Regions from separate parts of the Agrobacterium sp. 22-210-1 genome, predicted to be linked through region 3. Evidence: predicted binding sites of a transcription regulator. Region 3 holds the regulator's gene; each other region holds the start of a gene.
What was found. The regulator PhoB, encoded in region 3, activates phosphate uptake and scavenging genes when phosphate is short. The targets are predictions, from matches to a motif close to TGTCATNNANCTGTCAT.
Positions count from the first base shown of each region.

Region 1: ACQZ5F_RS07240 (bifunctional 2',3'-cyclic-nucleotide 2'-phosphodiesterase/3'-nucleotidase) is a predicted target of PhoB. The motif match lies at 2,304-2,320, and genes of this name have one in related genera.
Region 2: ACQZ5F_RS20295 (PhoX family protein) is a predicted target of PhoB. The motif match lies at 2,924-2,940, and genes of this name have one in related genera.
Region 4: ACQZ5F_RS21345 (DUF47 domain-containing protein) is a predicted target of PhoB. The motif match lies at 1,381-1,397, and genes of this name have one in related genera.

Region 1 is NZ_JBNWCI010000001.1:1,435,707-1,440,344, forward strand. It holds gene ACQZ5F_RS07220 (dihydrofolate reductase family protein) at 1-186, opposite strand, end outside; gene ACQZ5F_RS07225 (DUF4344 domain-containing metallopeptidase) at 240-1,118, opposite strand; gene ACQZ5F_RS07230 (DUF1203 domain-containing protein) at 1,282-1,749, shown strand; gene ACQZ5F_RS07235 (PilZ domain-containing protein) at 1,849-2,184, shown strand; gene ACQZ5F_RS07240 (bifunctional 2',3'-cyclic-nucleotide 2'-phosphodiesterase/3'-nucleotidase) at 2,401-4,389, shown strand; gene ACQZ5F_RS07245 (DUF2087 domain-containing protein) at 4,434-4,638, opposite strand, start outside.
Region 2 is NZ_JBNWCI010000003.1:422,292-426,929, forward strand. It holds gene ACQZ5F_RS20285 (nitrate reductase cytochrome c-type subunit) at 1-146, shown strand, start outside; gene ACQZ5F_RS20290 (cytochrome c3 family protein) at 149-844, shown strand; gene ACQZ5F_RS20295 (PhoX family protein) at 950-2,863, opposite strand; gene ACQZ5F_RS20300 (4'-phosphopantetheinyl transferase family protein) at 2,994-3,710, opposite strand; gene dhbA (2,3-dihydro-2,3-dihydroxybenzoate dehydrogenase) at 3,737-4,492, opposite strand; gene ACQZ5F_RS20310 (isochorismatase family protein) at 4,506-4,638, opposite strand, start outside.
Region 3 is NZ_JBNWCI010000001.1:2,239,320-2,243,957, reverse strand. It holds gene pstA (phosphate ABC transporter permease PstA) at 1-561, shown strand, start outside; gene pstB (phosphate ABC transporter ATP-binding protein PstB) at 576-1,391, shown strand; gene phoU (phosphate signaling complex protein PhoU) at 1,490-2,215, shown strand; gene phoB (phosphate regulon transcriptional regulator PhoB) at 2,246-2,929, shown strand; gene ACQZ5F_RS11250 (GcrA family cell cycle regulator) at 3,318-3,851, opposite strand; gene ACQZ5F_RS11245 (aspartate aminotransferase family protein) at 4,282-4,638, shown strand, end outside.
Region 4 is NZ_JBNWCI010000003.1:657,089-661,726, reverse strand. It holds gene ACQZ5F_RS21355 (efflux RND transporter permease subunit) at 1-499, shown strand, start outside; gene ACQZ5F_RS21350 (NUDIX hydrolase) at 786-1,328, opposite strand; gene ACQZ5F_RS21345 (DUF47 domain-containing protein) at 1,442-2,086, shown strand; gene ACQZ5F_RS21340 (inorganic phosphate transporter) at 2,086-3,090, shown strand; gene ku (non-homologous end joining protein Ku) at 3,184-3,975, shown strand; gene ligD (DNA ligase D) at 3,989-4,638, opposite strand, start outside.

The DNA of each region.
Region 1 (4,638 bases), 800 kb from region 3:
AAAATCCTCATCCGTACCGGTCGAGCCGCCCTCCTTTCCGAACATGCGGTGAAAGGTCCGGGTTTTGACCGCCCATTGATGCAGCGTTTCGCCGTTCACCCCCAGCGGGTTCTGGAGACTCTGGTGCGGTCCCGCGCCATATCCGTCAATCGAAATGGCGAAATTGCGAACGACAACCTTCGGCATGGCACGCTCCTCCCATTCGGCAGGGCCAGATCGCCAGCGTCCGGCAATCGACCTCAGATTTCCCGTTCCAGATTGACCGCCGTCGGAATTTGCCCACCGGCAGCGCCCTTGTCTTCCGTGACGGTGCTCAGCAGATGATCGGCAATCAGCTCCGCCTGGAATTTACCAAGCTCATAACAATAGGTGATCTCACGCTTTTCAGCGGACCAGTAGACATCAGGACGCCCGCAGGTCCTGGCCGTGAGCTTAACGTCACCCTTCAGACCGTAAGCGCCGAAACTGCGGCTGATGAGATCGAGAACCTTCGATTCCCTGATCATGATGGCGTAGGCTTCAAGCTCGGGATCGCGCGGCGGCATATAACTGACAATGAATTTGGACGGCGTCTGGCTGCGATGCGGGCTCAGAAAATTCTCCCAGGTCGAAGCGACGCGCGGATAGGCGGCGGCGCATTTGTCGAACTCCGCGTTGTCCAGACCCATCATGGCGGCGAGATCGCCATAACCATCCTTGTCGCGGCCGACCATCAGGCAGGCCATGTTGCGGTCACGGCTTTTCTCGGGAACGAGCGCGGAAAAGACCGGTGCTTCGTGCTCGGGCAAGGTTTCCGCCTCGCGTCCCAGATACCAGCTATCGGTGGCGTTGACGAGCGCGGTATCGAGCCATTCCTCGTTGGCCTGAAGAATGAGCGTGCCCGCCAGCTGGTCGGCCGGGGCCTGCACGCTGCCGGTCTCCACGGTTCCGAAATCCGAAATCAGCATGCGCGCGCCCTCGTGATAAAGCGAGAAGATCGCGTTGCCGATGACGAAATTGACCGCCTGCTGCAACTGGTCGTCGGACAGGCCATCAAGACCGGCGGCAGTCTGTGCCTGAGCCGGGGCCGTCAACGAAACAAAAGCCAGCGGAACGGCGGCCAGAAAACGACGCAACATAAAATCAGACCTTCCGGGAACGAGGAGCGTCACTGATTCCCGATGCAAACGAGTCATGCAATGGGCTGGTTGCATCACCTGTCAAGAATCGGGTGGATAGCACTCGGTTTGGAGATCATAGCTGCAAAGAAGCAACGCCGATCCAAACCAGAAAGAGCCCGCCATGACCGATCTCGTCTTTATTGCAATGCCGGCTAATGAAGCCGAAGCCTTCCGGGCAGAAGCTGCGGACGCCTATGGCAACCCGCCGGAACGGAGCGTTTCTCCTGGAGGCATGCCCTGCCGCCATTGTCTTTCCCAGATTGGTGAAGGCGAAGGAATGCTGATCCTCGCCTACCGGCCGTTTCCGTCGCTGCAGCCCTATGCGGAAACGGGACCTGTGTTTTTGCATGCCGAAGCCTGCGAGCGCTACCCGCAAACGGAGACCCTTCCGCCGATGCTGAACAGCCCGGATTATATCGTGCGCGGATATGGCGCCGACAACCGCATCGTCTATGGCACCGGCGCAGTGACGGCGACGGGCGAGATCGTGTCTCGCGCACGACATCTTCTGGAGCGCGCTGACGTTGCTTATGTGCATGTCCGTTCCGCCCGCAACAATTGCTATCAGTGCCGTATCGCCAAAGCATAATCACAGCATTGTCTAGAATTTTAACCGAACAACTAAACGGGTCTCAAACTTTTACAGCTTATTGTGCCCGTATCGGAAACAATTGATTTGAGCAGCAAAATGGCAAACAACCTCAATATGGCGACCCGCACCGCGCCGCGCAGCAAGACCAGGATTTTTGCGACCGTGCATTATTTCAGCCAGTCGACCAGAGCCCGCGTCCTTGATCTCTCGGCGACCGGCATGGCGCTCGAGCTTGATGGGCCTTTCGCTGCCGCCAAGGGCAGCCGGGTCAAGGTGCAGAGCGAGGATCTGGGCTTCATCGAAGGCGTCGTGCAATGGCAGCACCAGAACCGCCTCGGCCTGCAGCTGAAGCTTTCCACCAACACGCTGGCGCAGCTCTCCTCCTATTTCCGCTTCTTCCATGAAGAAGTGAAACCGACCCTTGCCCGCTGATCTTCTCTGCCTGAAAGCCGGAATGCGCTGCCCGGAAGGAGCGCATTCCCCGATGTGGAAGCGTGTGCATCGCACTCCAATGACAAAAAATTTATCAAACGGTTGAAAACGGACCTATCTGTCACCGGCTTGTCATTTTGGTGATGGACTCCTCGGCGATTGCTTCTACCCTGTCCGCTTCTCAAGACAGAGCAAGCTTCATCCGAAGGAGTTCCCATGTCGCCGCTTCTCGCTCTCCACCCCATCACCCGCCGTTCGCTGCTCGGCGGCATTGCGGCCTCTTCGGCGCTGGTGCTGCTGCACCCCTTCGCCGCCCGCGCCTCTGCCAATCAGGCGCATCTGCGCATCATGGAAACGACTGATATCCACGTCCACGTCTTTCCCTATGATTATTACGCCGACAAGCCGAACGACACGATGGGTCTGGCGCGCACTGCCTCGATCATCGGTGCCATCCGCGCCGAGGCCGGAAACTCGATGCTGGTGGATAATGGTGACTTCCTGCAGGGCAATCCGCTCGGCGATTACATCGCCTATGAGCGCGGCATGAAGGCCGGCGACAAGCACCCCGTGATCAATGCCATGAACGTGCTGGGTTATGATTGCGGCACGCTCGGCAACCACGAATTCAATTACGGCCTCGACTATATGTCGAACACGCTGGCCGGCGCCGGTTTCCCCTTCGTCTGCGCCAACCTAACCAAGGGTCAGCTGGCGTCGGACCCCAAGCAGGACGAGCTGTTCTTCAAGCCTTATATCATTCTTGAAAAGCAGATCCGCGACGGCGGGGGCGTCACCAGCCCGGTCAAAGTCGGCATCATCGGCTTCGTGCCGCCGCAGATCATGATGTGGGATTCCAAGAACCTCGAGGGCAAGGCCCAGACACGCGACATCGTCGAGGCGGCCAAGGCCTGGGTTCCCGCCATGAAGGAAGAAGGCGCCGATATCGTCATCGCCCTTTCCCATTCCGGTATCGACGGCAAGGGCCAGAGCGATCGCATGGAGAACGCCTCACTTTATCTGGCGGGCGTCGAAGGCATCGACGCGATCTTTACCGGCCACCAGCATCTCGTCTTCCCCGGTCCGAAGACCTGGGACGGCATAGAGGATGTTGATGCGGTCAAGGGCACGCTCCTGGGCAAACCGGCGGTGATGGCCGGTTTCTGGGGTTCGCATATGGGCCTCATCGACCTGCTGCTCGAAAAGGACGGCAAGAGCTGGAAGATCGTCGATTTCACCTCTGAAGCACGGCCAATCTATCACCGCGATGACAACCGCAAGATCGTTGCCGACTTCACGGACAAGCCGGAAGTCATCGCCGCGGCCAAGGCCGATCACGAGGCAGCCCTCGCCTATGTGCGCCGCCCGGTCGGCAAGACATCTGCCCCGCTCTATTCTTATTTCGCGCTGGTGGCCGATGATCCTTCCGTGCAGATCGTCTCCAACGCCCAGACCTGGTACATCAAGGACATGCTGAAGGAAGGTCAATATAAGGACCTGCCTGTGCTTTCGGCAGCAGCCCCCTTCAAGTCCGGTGGTCGTGGCGGCGCGGATTATTATACCGATGTCCCCGCCGGTGACATTGCCATCAAGAACGTCGCCGACCTCTATCTTTACCCCAACACGGTGCAGGCGGTGCTGATCAACGGTGCGCAGGTCAAGAACTGGCTGGAGATGTCGGCTGGCATGTTCAACACGGTCGAGGCCGGCGCGAAGGATGCACCGCTGCTGAACGCCGATTTCCCGTCCTATAATTTCGACGTCATCGACGGTGTCACCTATCAGATCGACATTTCCAAGCCGGCGAAGTTCGACAAGGATGGCAAGGCGGTCAATCCCGACAGCAACCGCATCGTGAACCTTGAATTCAACGGCAAGCCGATCGATCCCGAACAGAAATTCGTGGTGGCCACCAATAATTACCGCGCCGGCGGCGGCGGCAAGTTCCCGGATATCGCCGCCGACAAGGTGATCTTCGTGGCGCCCGACACCAACCGCGATGTGATCGTGCGCTATATCATCGATCAGGGCACCATCAATCCGTCCGCGGATGCCAACTGGTCGTTTGCGCCGGTGGCCAATACCTCGGCAATCTTCGAGACGGGTCCGAAAGGCCGCCATTATGCGGCTGACATCAAGGGCGCAAAGATCGAAGATGCCGGCGACGGTGCGGAAGGTTTCGCAAAGTTCCGTCTGGTTCTTTAAAGACCGCAGCCCTCCCGGCGAAACATCGCCGGGAGGGTGTTTCTTCAGTCGCGGCCTTTCACGATACGCAACAGCAGCGGCAGCTCCATCGGCGGCTTCTGCTCGATGCGTTGGTAATCGCTACCATCGCGGTTGCGGCGGATGAGCTTCAGGCCGACCATGTCGCGACGCAACATCGCGGCATCGCCAAACAGATGTAGATCATTCAGGAAGCTGCTGAATTCCCGTTCGGAAAAACTGCGCCCGGCG
Region 2 (4,638 bases), on a different contig from region 3:
GGGAAGGCCAGATGCTGGCGGATGTTTCACCGCGCCGTTATTTCTGCACCGCCTGCCATGTGCCGCAGGCCGACACACGGCCGCTCGTGCCCAACACGTTTCAGGACATGAGCGAAATGGGCGTCAAACCGGCGGGTAGCGAATGATGATCGCCCGTGTGAAAAAACTTCTCGTCTGGCTATGGGCGGTTCTGACCACGCCGGCCGGCACGCTGAGCCTAGCCTTCCTCACGCTCGGCGGTTTCGTCGGCGGGGTCATGTTCTGGGGCGCCTTCAACACCGCGCTCGAAATGACCAACAAGGAAGCCTTCTGCATTTCCTGCCACGAGATGCGCGCGAATGTTTATGAGGAACTGACGCGGACGGTGCATTTCTCCAACCGCTCCGGCGTGCGCGCTTCTTGCCCGGATTGCCATGTGCCGCATGAGTGGACGGACAAGATTGCCCGAAAGATGCAGGCTTCCAAGGAGGTCTGGGGCAAGATTTTCGGCACCATCGATACGCGCAAGAAGTTCCTCGACAAGCGGCTGGAGCTTGCCCAGCATGAATGGTCGCGCCTGAAGGCCAATGACAGCCTCGAATGCCGCAACTGTCATTCCTCCGCCGCCATGGACTTTACCAAGCAGACGCAGCGTGCCGCAGACATTCATTCCAAATATCTGCTGACGGGCAAGGCCACCTGCATCGATTGCCACAAGGGTATCGCCCATGAATTGCCGAATATGGAAGGCATCGATCCCGGCTGGAAAATGCCGCCCGCGCTCAACGATGAACCGGGACAGACGGCGTCCGCAGTAGATGACCTGCGCCGCGCCATGAGCGATGTGCACCGGAACGTTTTCTGATTTTCTTGATGGAATAAACGCCGTGCGTCCTTTGGGCGCACGGCGTTTTCAATGATGGAACCGGATCGTCGTTTTGCCGCGATCCGGTTCTCTTGTGCCTCTGCGTCAGCCGATCTGCGCGTTGTCGTCACGCTTGATGGCGATGACGGCCGAGCGCGGCAACTTGCCTTCGCCGTCCGGGAAGGGCGCGTCGGGGTGCTGGATGCCGACGAAGTGGGTGCGCTTGTCGCCGGACCATGTCTGGCCGGTGACTTCGGAACCCTTCGGTGCTGTCAGGAAGCGCTCGATACGGCCGGTGGCCGGGTCGCCCGCCAGCATCTGGTTGTTGCCCTGGCCGGCGAAGTTGCCTTCATTGCTGTCCTCGCCGTCGGTCTGGATCCAGAGCAGGCCGGTACTATCGAACATCATGCCGTCGGGCGAGTTGAACATGTTGCCTTCGTTGATGTTCGAAGAACCCGCAAAGGCGTCCTTGTGAACGGAAGGGTTGCCGGCCATGCAGAACAGGTCCCACTTGAACTTGCCGTCGGCATGGTCGTCATTTTCCGGATACCAGCGCACGATCTGGCCGTATTCGTTCTTTTCGCGCGGGTTGGCGGCGTTGATCGCCATGGCGTCGCCGCCAGCATTGGCGCGCAGCTTGCCGTCCTTCATTTCGCCGCGGCGGCTGTTGTTGGTCAGCGCGCAATAGGCTTCGATGGCGACCGGGTTGATGGCGACCCATTCCGGGCGATCCATCGTCGTTGCGCCCACCTTGGAAGCGGCCTGACGGGTGAAGACGCAGATTTCATCGATCTTCATGCCGGTGGTCTCAGGCGTCAGCGCCAGCCACTCTCCAGCGCCGTCATCGGCGAACTTGGCGACGTAAAGCGTGCCTTCGTCCAGCAGCTTCGAGGTGTCGCCGCCCGGCACGTAAATGCCGTTGGAGACAAATTTGTAGAGGAATTCGCCACGCTCGTCGTCACCCATGTAAACGACGACGCGGCCGTCACGGGCAATCACCACGGCGGCGTTTTCGTGCTTGATGCGGCCAAGCGCAGTGCGCTTGATCGGGGTGGAGGAGGCGTCCGAAGGGTCGATCTCAACCACGTAGCCGGCGCGGCGCGGCTCGTTCGGGTTCTTGGCGACGTCGAAACGTGCGTCGAACTTCTCATAGGCATAACGCGTCTCGGCGACGATGCCGTAACGCTTGTAATCATCCGGCAGCTTGAAGGCGGCATCTGCGGTGCCGAAATAGCCGTTGAAGTTTTCCTCGCAGGTGAGGTAGGTGCCCCAGGGCGTGCGGCCGGCGCCGCAATTGTTGAAGGTCCCGAGACAGTTGATACCATCAGGATCGGCGGCGGTCTTGACGAGGTCGGAGCCTGCGGCCGGGCCGGAAAGCTTCATCGGCGTGTTGTGATGGATACGGCGGTTGAACGGGCTGTCGAGAACGATTTCCCAGCCCTCGTTGCCTTCCGCGACTTCCATGACGGTGACGCCCTGCATGTTCTGCAGGATCTTCACGTCGTCGGCCGTCTTCGGGTTGCCCTTGTCAGTGTGCGGCAGGTTGATTTCCGGGTTTACGTATTCATGGTTGACGGCGATCAGCTGATGAGCGCCAACCATGAAGAGTTCCATGCCGTCGGTGTTTTCACCAAAGACCTTGTCGGAATTCTCAACGCTGACGCCCTTGGCGGGGTCGAGATCGGGAACGTTGGAGAACAGCGGCTGACCCCATTTGGCAACCGGCTTCCAGCTATAACCTTCCGGCACATGGATGGTGTGGTCGGTTGCTGCGGCCACCGGCTTGAAGGGGAAGCGGCCGGCTGCTGCTTCCTGCGCTTCGGCCGAAGTGCTTGCCATCAGGTTGCCGAGCGTGCCCATGGCAGCTGCGGCCGAGCCGAAGGCCAGCACACCGCCGAGGAAACCGCGGCGGGAAATCGCGGTTTCGACCACGCGGTCGAAATCGGTTTCGGCCGGCGGCGGGTTTTGCAGTTCGTCCCATTCGTCCCAGGACAGCTTGCTCGTATCGATGTCGGTCATGTCGTGTCTCCACCGTTTGCATGTTTGGAATCATTCCAACAAGCTGCGTACCGTTTGAGTATTTCACACGGATGACGGGAGGAGCGGCTTTAAATATGAGTTTATGAGAACAGAATCTGCACTTTTTCCCTCATTGCGGGAGTAGGATACGGGTGAGCAGGAGGCCTTCGAAATGGCCAAAGCGGAAGGAAATCTCCGTTCCCTCAAGCCAATCGCCGCTCAGGTCGGCGGTCAGGCGAAGCGACCCTGAGCCATCCGCATCGTAAGCGGATAATTCGGCCGCCTCGAAAAAGAAAAGCCGCTTTACCGTCGGATAAAGCGCCTTGAACAGGCTCTCCTTGGCCGAAAAAATAAGCCCGGTCATGAACGGGTCGACAATGTTGCCGAGGCTGTGAAGCTCATGCGTCGTCAAGGCCTGCGAAGCGATGTCGCTGGCTTCCTCTTCGGTCAGGCGTTTCTCGATATCGATGCCGATGCCGAGAAACCTGCTGCCGGAGCCGGCAAGGGCAATTGCCCGATCACTACTATGAGAAATCGCGCCGACTACGCCTTCGGGCCAGATCGGCGCTCGGTCCTCTCCCATTCCGGGAAAAAATGCGTGGCCGGTAAGGCGGCGTATGGCTTCCGCCGCACATTTGCGTCCCGCCAAAAACTCCGCCTTGCGTTTCGGCACTGCCCGCAGCAGCTGCGCGGGCAGGGCAGGGGTGATGTTGGCACCGGTTTCGTCGTCGGGGCTGTAACGAAGGGTGAGGCAATGGCAATCGCTGCTGTCATCCGGCCATGGCCAGACGGCTTCCGGTGGGTCGCCGGAAACAGTCTCGCGATGCAATGCCGGCACGATCGCCATATCTGTCCCTCGTTCGGCCGGCCGGATCAGGCTGCGAGCGTTGCGCCGCCGTCGACCACGATCTGCTGCATCGTCACGTGGCCAGCCTGATCGGAGGCGAGAAACAGCACTGTGTCGGCTATATCATCCGGTCTTGCAATCTTGCCAAGCGGAATGCCGAGCTTGAACTGCTCCGGCAGGCCAGCGATGAGCCGTTCCTTGCCTGTGGGATCGCTCAACATACCGGCCAGCATCGGCGTATCGGTGGAACCGGGCGAGACAACGTTGCAGCGCACGCCATAGGGCGCAAGCTCAAGGGCGGCGCAATGGCTGAGGCTGACCAGCGCCGCCTTGGAGGCGCAATAGGCCATCATGCCGATGCGCGGCACCACGGCGGCGTTGGAGCCGACATTGACGATCGCGCCACGCCGCTGCCGTTTGAAGACGCCACCCCATTGCCGCAGCAGATAGAACGGCCCTGCGGCATTGACATCCATGCAGGCTTTCCAGTCTTCCGGCGTCAGGCTTTCGCTGTCGCCAATACGCAAAATGCCTGCGGCGTTGACGAGGATATCAAGACCGCCCCATTCGCTTTCGATTGCCTTGCATACGCTCTCCACCGCCGCAGCGCCGGTGATATCGAGGGCAATCTGGCGGAAGGGTGCTTCCGCTGTGCCGGCCAGAAGGTCGAGGCCGATGACTTCGGCCCCTTCCTCGATGAAACGTTCGGCGATGCGGCGACCAATGCCCTGGGCCGTGCCCGTCACCAGCACACGCCGCCCGGTAAATCTCTGTTGCGTCATCTTGTCCGTCCGCTCAGGCTGCGAGCCGCTTTTCGTCGATCAGTGTCCACCAGGCGGAAAGTGTGGGTACACGCGCTAGCTCATCGAAACCGACGGTGACGCCGCGTTCCTTCAACTCGCCGGCAAGCTTCATCACCTGCAGGGAA
Region 3 (4,638 bases):
CGTTTGACGGACCTTATCGAGGTGAACATCAACAATCTCGCGGCAGTTCCCTCCATCGTTTACGGTCTGCTCGGCCTTTCCGTCTTCATCAACTTCATGGGCTTTCCGCGCTCGGCCTCTCTGGTCGGCGGCCTTGTCCTGACGCTGATGACACTGCCGACAATCATCATTGCCACACGCGCCGCACTGAAGGCCGTGCCGCCGTCGATCCGTGCCGCAGCACTTGGTCTCGGCGCCTCGAAGATGCAGACGATCTTCCATCACGTTCTGCCGCTCGCCATGCCCGGCATTCTCACCGGCACCATCATCGGCCTTGCCCATGCGCTGGGTGAAACGGCGCCGCTGCTCTTGATCGGCATGGTGGCATTCGTTGCAAATTATCCGACAACGCCGATGGATCCGTCCACGGCTCTGCCGGTGCAGATTTACATGTGGGCGAACGAAGCGGAACGTGCCTTTGTCGAAAGGACATCCGGCGCTATCATCATCCTGCTTTTGTTCCTCATCGTCATGAATGTTGGCGCAATCCTGTTGCGTCGCCGCTTCGAACGGCGCTGGTAGAGGGAGATTGAGCAATGAACATGTTGTCGGAAGCAGCAGTTGAAAAGGCGCTGGACAAGAAAATGAATGAAGTTTCGTACAAGATGATCGGCAAGGACGTTTCGGTTTTTTACGGCGAAAAGCGTGCGCTTTACGACGTGAACCTCAATGTCCGCGAAAACACGGTCACTGCGCTCATCGGTCCGTCCGGTTGCGGTAAATCCACATTCCTGCGTACCTTGAATCGCATGAACGATACGATCGATGGCTGCCGGGTCACCGGCAAGATCACCCTCGACAGCGACGATATCTACGATCAGGCGATCGACGTCGTGGAATTGCGCGCCCGCGTCGGCATGGTGTTCCAGAAGCCGAACCCCTTCCCGAAGACGATTTACGAGAACATCTCCTACGGTCCGCGCATCCACGGCCTTGCCCGTAACAAGGCGGATATGGACCAGATCGTTGAACAGAGCCTGCAGAAGGCCGGCCTGTGGAACGAGGTGAAAGACCGTCTGCAGGAATCCGGTACCGGCCTTTCCGGTGGTCAGCAGCAGCGTCTGTGTATTGCGCGCGCGGTTGCCGTCAGCCCGGAAGTGATCCTGATGGATGAACCCTGCTCGGCGCTCGATCCGATCGCAACCGCCAAGGTCGAGGAACTGATCCACGAACTGCGCGCCAACTTTACGATCGTCATCGTCACGCACTCCATGCAGCAGGCAGCGCGTGTTTCCCAGCGTACGGCCATGTTCCATCTTGGTCATCTTGTCGAAGAAAACGAAACGGACAAGATGTTCACCAATCCGGACGACCAGCGTACGCAGGATTACATCATGGGCCGCTTCGGCTGATTTCCGGCCGGCGCTTTATCGAAACCGAACAAGACTGGTGCCTTTGCCGTGCCCCGTTGGCGTGCACGTGCATGAAGGCCAAGCCGGAGGATTAGACCATGACACAGACAACGACCCATTCGCATATTCTGTCCGCTTATGACGAGGAATTGAAGTTCCTGACGCGCCGCATCGCCGAAATGGGCGGTCTGGCCGAGCAGATGTGCGCCGACGCCGTGCGCGCACTGGTCAATTCCGACGCTGCGCTTGCGCAGAAGGTCATTTCCGACGACGCGATCCTCGACCATTCCGAGCGCGAGATCGGCGACAAGGCCATCGTCACCATCGCCAGACGGCAGCCTGTCGCGGCCGATCTTCGCGAAATCATCGGCACGCTGCGTATTGCCGGCGATCTCGAGCGCGTTGGCGATCTCGGCAAGAACACCGCCAAGCGCGTTATCGCGGTTGCCGGCACCGGCGTGCCGCGCAAGCTCGCCCGCGGTCTCGAACATCTGTCGGAACTGGCGCTGGTGCAGCTCAAGGAAGTACTCGACGTCTATTCCACGCGTTCTGCCGAGAAAGCCAACGCCATTCGTGAACGGGACGAAGAAATCGACGCCATGTACACGTCGCTCTTCCGTGAGCTTCTGACCTACATGATGGAAGATCCGCGCAACATCACCACCTGCACACATCTTCTGTTCTGCGCCAAGAACATCGAGCGTATCGGCGATCATGCGACGAATATCGCTGAAACAATCTATTACATGGCCACCGGCAGCCAGCCGGAGGGTGAGCGTCCGAAGGACGATAGTTCCAACACACTCGGTTCGGTGACCGAATAACAGACAGGCAGAAGCTTGCGGAGTTAGTATATGGTGCCCAAGATTGCAGTTGTGGAAGACGAGGAAGCGTTGAGCGTCCTGCTTCGTTACAATCTCGAGGCTGAGGGATACGACGTCGACACGATACCCCGTGGCGACGAGGCGGAAATCAGGCTGCAGGAACGTATTCCGGATCTTCTTATCCTGGACTGGATGTTGCCCGGTGTTTCCGGCATCGAACTGTGCCGGCGCTTGAGAATGCGGCCCGAAACCGAACGCCTGCCCATCATCATGCTGACAGCGCGCGGTGAAGAAAGCGAGCGGGTGCGCGGTCTTGCCACCGGCGCCGACGATTATGTCGTCAAGCCATTCTCGACGCCGGAACTCATGGCCCGCGTCAAGGCGATGCTACGCCGGGCCCGCCCGGAGGTTCTTTCATCGGTGCTGAAATGCGGCGATATCGAACTCGATCGCGAAACCCACCGCGTTCACCGCAAGAGCCGCGAAGTGCGCCTCGGACCGACGGAATTTCGCCTGCTGGAATTCCTGATGACATCTCCGGGTCGGGTGTTCTCCCGCTCGCAGTTGCTGGACGGCGTCTGGGGTCACGATATCTACGTGGATGAGCGCACCGTTGACGTTCACGTAGGGCGCCTGCGCAAGGCGCTCAATTTTTCGCACATGCAGGATGTCATCCGCACCGTTCGCGGTGCTGGATATTCGATGGAAGCCTGAGCTAAGCCGAACAGCAGCTTCAATCAGCACAACATCTGACCAAAATCAAAAGGCCCGACACCATTCCGGTTTCGGGCCTTTCGGTTTTGAACCTTTCCCAAACACGGCACCTTGACCTTTTGAATGGACAATCGGCGGCCTGTTCGCATGCGGATTGTGGGCTAGAGTATTTCCAGTAAAGCGGTTCTACGTCCGGAAAATACGTAAAAACAAAGAGATAGGGCACGTCCAAAGATGCCGTTTAAACCGGACGTGCCTGGCCCGGGCGGCGTGGAGGAAAGGCCGAACATTCCACCGGCGATTGTTTTCCGGAACCGGCCTGAATTTGTCATAAAAAAACGGGCCCGAAGGCCCGTAGTTTTTGAGTGCTGAATGCGTGCCGCAACACTCAAGCCTTGCGGCGCTCACTGACCGGCTGGTAGGCGAGTTTCGCATGGAACTTGCAATAGGGTGAGGATTCCAGCGCTTCGCAACCGCAGAAGTGGAAATCGTCTTTCAAGGGATCACCGACCGGCCACTTGCAGGTGCGCTCGGTCAGTTCCGTCAGCGTCAAGCGACGGGAAATCGGCGTCACTACATTTCTGGAAGGAACGTAATCGAGAACCTGCGCGGTTTCGATATCGATCTCTTCATGAAGAGCCGTTGCTGCGTTCGAACGGCTCATGGTGCGGGCCGGCGCCGCGCTGACGCGTGCCGTGAAATTTGTCGCGCGCGGGGCAGGGGCCGCGGTGCGCTTGGGCGCGGAGCGTGCCGAAGTGACCGGTCCGCCGGCCTTGACGCGTCCCGGTAGATTGAGACGATGGACCTTGCCGATCACGGCATTACGGCTTACACCGCCCAGCTGCGCTGCTATCTGGCTGGCGCTCAGTCCTTCGGCCCACAATTTCTTGAGTTTCTCGACCCGCTCGTCTGTCCAGTTCATGCCGCTTCTCCGCTTGTCGCGTATCTTTCGGCAGAATCCCTCTCCGTCTCGCGGGCGCGCCGCGAGCGTGGTTTCTGCCGGATTTTAGGTGACTAGTTCCGCCGCAATGCAGTCTAGTAATTAGCGATTAACCTAGTGCCAGCCCGACTCCGTGGCAAGAGTCGCGGGAATCATCTGGAATCGATTTTCCGGTTTTCCCCAACTTGCTGGTGCGTTGAGTCTGAAAGGCAACACCTTGGGCCTCCTTCGGTGGCGCCTACTAGTGCTTGAGAAGCCCGGGAAACGCGGACTTTTGTTGACATCGGCAAACGAAGTGACAATAGTGCCCCTGCCGCCGCGAGGCGGCATTTTTGATTTTCAGGCGAGGGATAACCTCGCGAGCCTATTGACAACCTTATGACAGCGCATCCGCGCAAGGAGTGATACAGCCATGGCCGAAGCCGCCGCGCCATTGTTCGATACGTTTGCAAGAGCCCCGCTGCGCTTCGAGCGCGGTGAAGGCGTCTGGCTGTTCACGGAGAGCGGCGAACGATATCTGGATTTTGCAGCCGGTGTTGCGGTTAACTCGCTGGGTCACGCTCATCCGCACCTCGTGGAAGCAATTAAGGCGCAGGCCGAGAAGGTCTGGCACGTCTCGAACCTTTATGAAGTGCCCGGACAGGAAAAGCTCGCTAAACGGCTGACGGAAGCAACCTTCGCGGACAAGGTGTTCTTCACCAATTCCGGTGCTGAAGCGCTGGAATGCGCCATCAAGACCGCGCGCCGTTATCACTATTCAAAGGGCCAC
Region 4 (4,638 bases), on a different contig from region 3:
CGCCATCATGGCCTCTTTGCCGCTCTCGCTGGCCGGCGTCCTTCTGGGGCTGATGGTGGCCGGCAGCACGATCAACATGTTTTCGCTGATCGGCTTCATCATGCTGATGGGCCTCGTCACCAAGAATGGCATCCTGCTGGTCGATTTTGCCAACAGGGAGAGGAAACGCGGGCTTTCCCTTAACGAAGCGCTGGCGAACGCCGGTGTCATCCGATTCCGGCCGATCATCATGACAACGCTTGCAATGATCTTCGGCATGATTCCGCTTGGGCTCGCCATCGGCGGTGGCGGTGCGCAGCGCGCGCCGATGGCGCATGCGGTGGTCGGCGGCCTCATCAGCTCCACCCTCCTCACCCTGATCGTCGTGCCAACCATCCTGTCCTATATCGACAGCATCACGAGGCGTTTCGCCCACCTTTTGCCAAAAGCACCGGATGAGGCTGGAAAAGCGGGCACGGCCGATCACTCCGCCCAAACCCGCGAGGCGCAGCCCGGCTGAAACCCCTTGGTTTTCTGAAAACCGGTCATTGACGGGAGAGGCAGCAATGCTTTTCCCGTCAATGGGGCAACGGTTCTTACCGGAGCAGAAGTATGGTGGCCGGCCCTGCCAGAAGCACGGCAAACACGATGATGGGATGGATGTAGCGGCCAAGAAGCCGCATGGCGGCACGACATAAACGCATAATGCACCTGATGAAATTCATCCGGCAAAATTGAGTATGCCATGTTGCAAAGACATTACGGCACAGGGTCCAGGCTCTGTTCACGGAGAACACGGCGACCTGTCAGGGTCTCTCACCCGCCCCGTCTTTCCTTTTGCCCTTGGGTTTGAAATCAACCAGCAATGATTTCAGTTCGATTTCCCGAACGCGCCTCGCTGCCTCATCCGGACGGACCCACTCAACCAGGCGTTCGCCGCGTTCCTTGAAACTCGTTTCCGCACCCGTCACCTCGATCTGAAACACATCGACCATGCACGGGACGACATCGCCATTGTCGAGCATCTTCAGATAGGTGTAGCGGCCAATGGCTGCCTTTCTCACCCGGCCGCGCACGCCCGCCTCCTCCCACGCCTCGATGGCCGCCGCCTCATGCGGCTTCTTGCGTTTCATCGGCCATCCGCGCGGAATGATCCAGCGCTGGCTGGTGCGCGATGTGACGAGAAGGATTTCAACATCATTTCCGTTATCGCCGTGGCGAAAACACAAGGCGGCATATTGCTGCCGGAAAGCGCCGGTGAAGAGCTTTTCGGGAATGGTAGCAAGTTGCTGAAGCAGTGTCAGGGGGCGCACCGGACGGGTTTTCCGGCTTTTCTTGGAAGATTTCATTTGCGTTGATAGTGCCGATTTTCCGGGTTGCATCAATGCCCTGCCTGCATTTATGACAGTTTTATGACAATTACCCCCTACAACATAAATAGCGCCATTGAGGGCCAATTCGCATGATGAGCATTTTCCGCAAGCTGATGCCGCGCGAGGATCGTTTCTTCGACCTGTTCAGCAAACATTCCGAAACAGTCGTCAAGGCGGCAGGTGCGCTTGATCAACTGTTGAGCGGCATCGACGTCGAGAAGAATTGCGACCTTATCGTTGCCCTCGAAGATCAGGCGGATGACATTACCCGCGATGTGCTGCTTGCGGTGCGGCGCAGCTTCATCACCCCCTTTGATCGCGGCGACATCAAGGACCTCATCCAGTCCATGGATGACGCCATCGACATGATGCACAAGACGGTGAAGACCATCCGCCTCTTCGAACAGGGCGAATTCGACCCGCTGATGAAGGAGATGGGACACGAGATCGTGCGTGCGGCAAGCCTGATCGCCGAAGCCATTCCGCTTCTGGAAAAGGTCGGCACCAATGCGCAGCGCTTGTCGGCGATTGCCGAAGAAGTCACCCGCGTCGAAGGCCGCTCCGATGAGCTTCATGATCAGGGCCTGAAAGACCTTTTCCGCCGCCACGGTGCGGCCGGTAACGCCATGGCCTATTTGATCGGCAGCGAGATCTACGGCGAACTCGAAAAGGTCGTCGACCGCTTCGAGGATGTGGCCAACGAGATCAGCGGCATCGTTATCGAGAACGTCTGATGGATGTCGCACTTGCCCTGCCGCTGCTTGTCGGCCTTATCGCCATCGCGCTGTTCTTCGATTTCCTGAACGGTCTCCATGACGCTGCAAATTCCATCGCCACCATCGTTTCCACCCGCGTATTGCGCCCGCAATATGCGGTTGCCTGGGCGGCGTTCTTCAATTTCATCGCCTTCCTGTTTTTCGGGCTGCATGTGGCGGAAACGCTCGGCACCGGCATCATCGATCCGGCCATCGTTTCGCCGCAGGTTATCTTTGCCGCCCTCATCGGCGCGATCGTCTGGAACATCGTCACCTGGATTTTCGGCATTCCTTCCAGTTCGTCACACGCGCTGATCGGCGGCCTCGTCGGTGCCGGATTTGCGAAAGTGGGCTTTAATTCCATCGTCTGGTCGGGCCTCTTGAAAACTGTCGGGGCCATCTTCATGTCGCCGGCCATCGGCTTTTTCCTGGCGTTGCTGCTGGTGCTCGCCGTTTCCTGGCTGTTCGTGCGGCAGACACCCTTTGCGGTGGATCGCACCTTCCGTGTCATGCAGTTCATCTCCGCCTCGCTTTATTCGCTCGGCCATGGCGGCAACGACGCGCAGAAGACCATGGGCATCATCGCCGTGCTGCTATTCAGCCAGGGGCATTTGGGCGAAAGTTTCTACGTGCCGTTCTGGGTGGTAATTTCCTGCCAGTCGGCCATGGCGCTCGGCACATTGTTCGGCGGCTGGCGCATCGTGCATACCATGGGCTCGAAGATCACCCGGCTGAACCCGATGCAGGGTTTCTGCGCCGAAACCGGCGGCGCACTGACATTGTTCGGCGCGACATGGCTCGGAATTCCGGTCTCCACCACCCACACGATTACCGGCGCCATCGTTGGCGTGGGGGCTGCCCGCCGGGTTTCGGCCGTGCGCTGGGGGCTTGCCGGCAACATCGTCATCGCATGGATCGTCACCATGCCGGCTGCGGCACTGATTTCCGCCGCCGTCTACGGGCTGACCTCGCTGCTCGGCTGACAGGCTCCCCTGCCCGTTTGCCATTCGCCCGGAACAAATACCGCCCCGCGGAAGTTTGATCCGGGAGATCAACGGCGAAACGGATCGCGGACAATGGCACGGCAGGTTTTCTGGAAGGGTTATCTGAAGCTGTCGCTGGTGACGGCCTCCGTCTCGCTGACACCAGCGACGACCGAGGGTAACAAATATACCTTCCACATCCTCAATCGCAAAACCGGCAACCGTGTCGAAAGCCGCTATGTCGACAGCATCACTCATCGGCCTGTAGCAGTAAAAAACCAGTTGAAGGGGTTTCCCCGCGCCGAGGACGACTATGTGCTGCTGGAAGACGAAGAGATCGATGCCGTGGCGCTGGAAAGTACCCGGACGATCGATATCAGGACTTTCGTACCGAAGGGCTCGATCGACTGGATCTGGTATGACCGCCCGCACTTCCTGCGCCCTGAAGACAAGATCGGCACCGAGGCCTTCAGCGTCATTCGCGAAGCCATGACGGCCAACGGCGTGTACGGCATTGCACGGCTGGTGCTCTACCGCCGGGAACGGGCCGTTCTGCTGGAGCCTTCAGGCAAGGGCATCATCCTGTGGACGCTGCATTATGGCGAAGAGGTGCGCGAGAGCATCGACGCGCTTGACCCGAAAATGAAAATTGAAAAGCCGCTGCTGCAGGCCATGGAAAAGCGCATCGGCAAACAGATGACCGGCTGGAAGCCAACTCTGGTGCAGGACCCGATCCAGAAAAAGATCAAGGCGCTTTTGAAGACCAAAGGCGACGAGACACCGTCTTCCAAAAAGAAAACCGGCACGAAAGCGAGCACCGGTGGCAATGTCATCAACATCATGGACGCACTGAAAAAAAGCCTCGCCGCCGAAAAACGAAGCTGAAGATCAGCTGTTGTCAGCGCGCTTTTTTCGGCAGCGGTTCCGCTGCGGCGAAAAAACCGTCCCATGGGTCTTTTTTCAGGGCCGAAAGGCGCCCACCGATATTGTTGACGGTAAAATGCGCCGGGCCGATCTCAGCCGTGAGTTCCGACCATTCCAGCGGCGCGGAAATCGCCGCCCCCGGTCGTGCACGGGTCGAATAGGGTGCAACCGCCGTATTGCCTCTGCCATTGCGCAGATAATCGATGAAAAGGCGGCCTTTGCGTTTCGCTTTCGTTGCCACGGAAAGATATTTATCGGGTTCAGCCTTCGACATATCGGCGGCCATCGCTTTTGCAAATGCCTTGACGGCGGCCCAGCCCGCCTGAGGTTTGAGCGGCGCCACCACATGCAGGCCCTTGCCGCCGGAGGTCTTGACGAAGGCCGCAAGCCCGGCGTCTTCGAAACGCCGTTTCAGCTCCAATGCCGCCTCGATCACCTCTTCCCAGGCCACATCTTCACCGGGGTCGACGTCCATTGTGATCATATCCGGCTTCTCCCAGTTGGCAGTCGTTGCGCCCCATGGGTGAATTTCAAGCGTTGCGGACTGGACCAGAGCCATAAGGCCGTCGAAATCGGTGATGCGGATCAGCGGTTCGCCGCCCTTGTCCTTGGGGTCCTTGATCT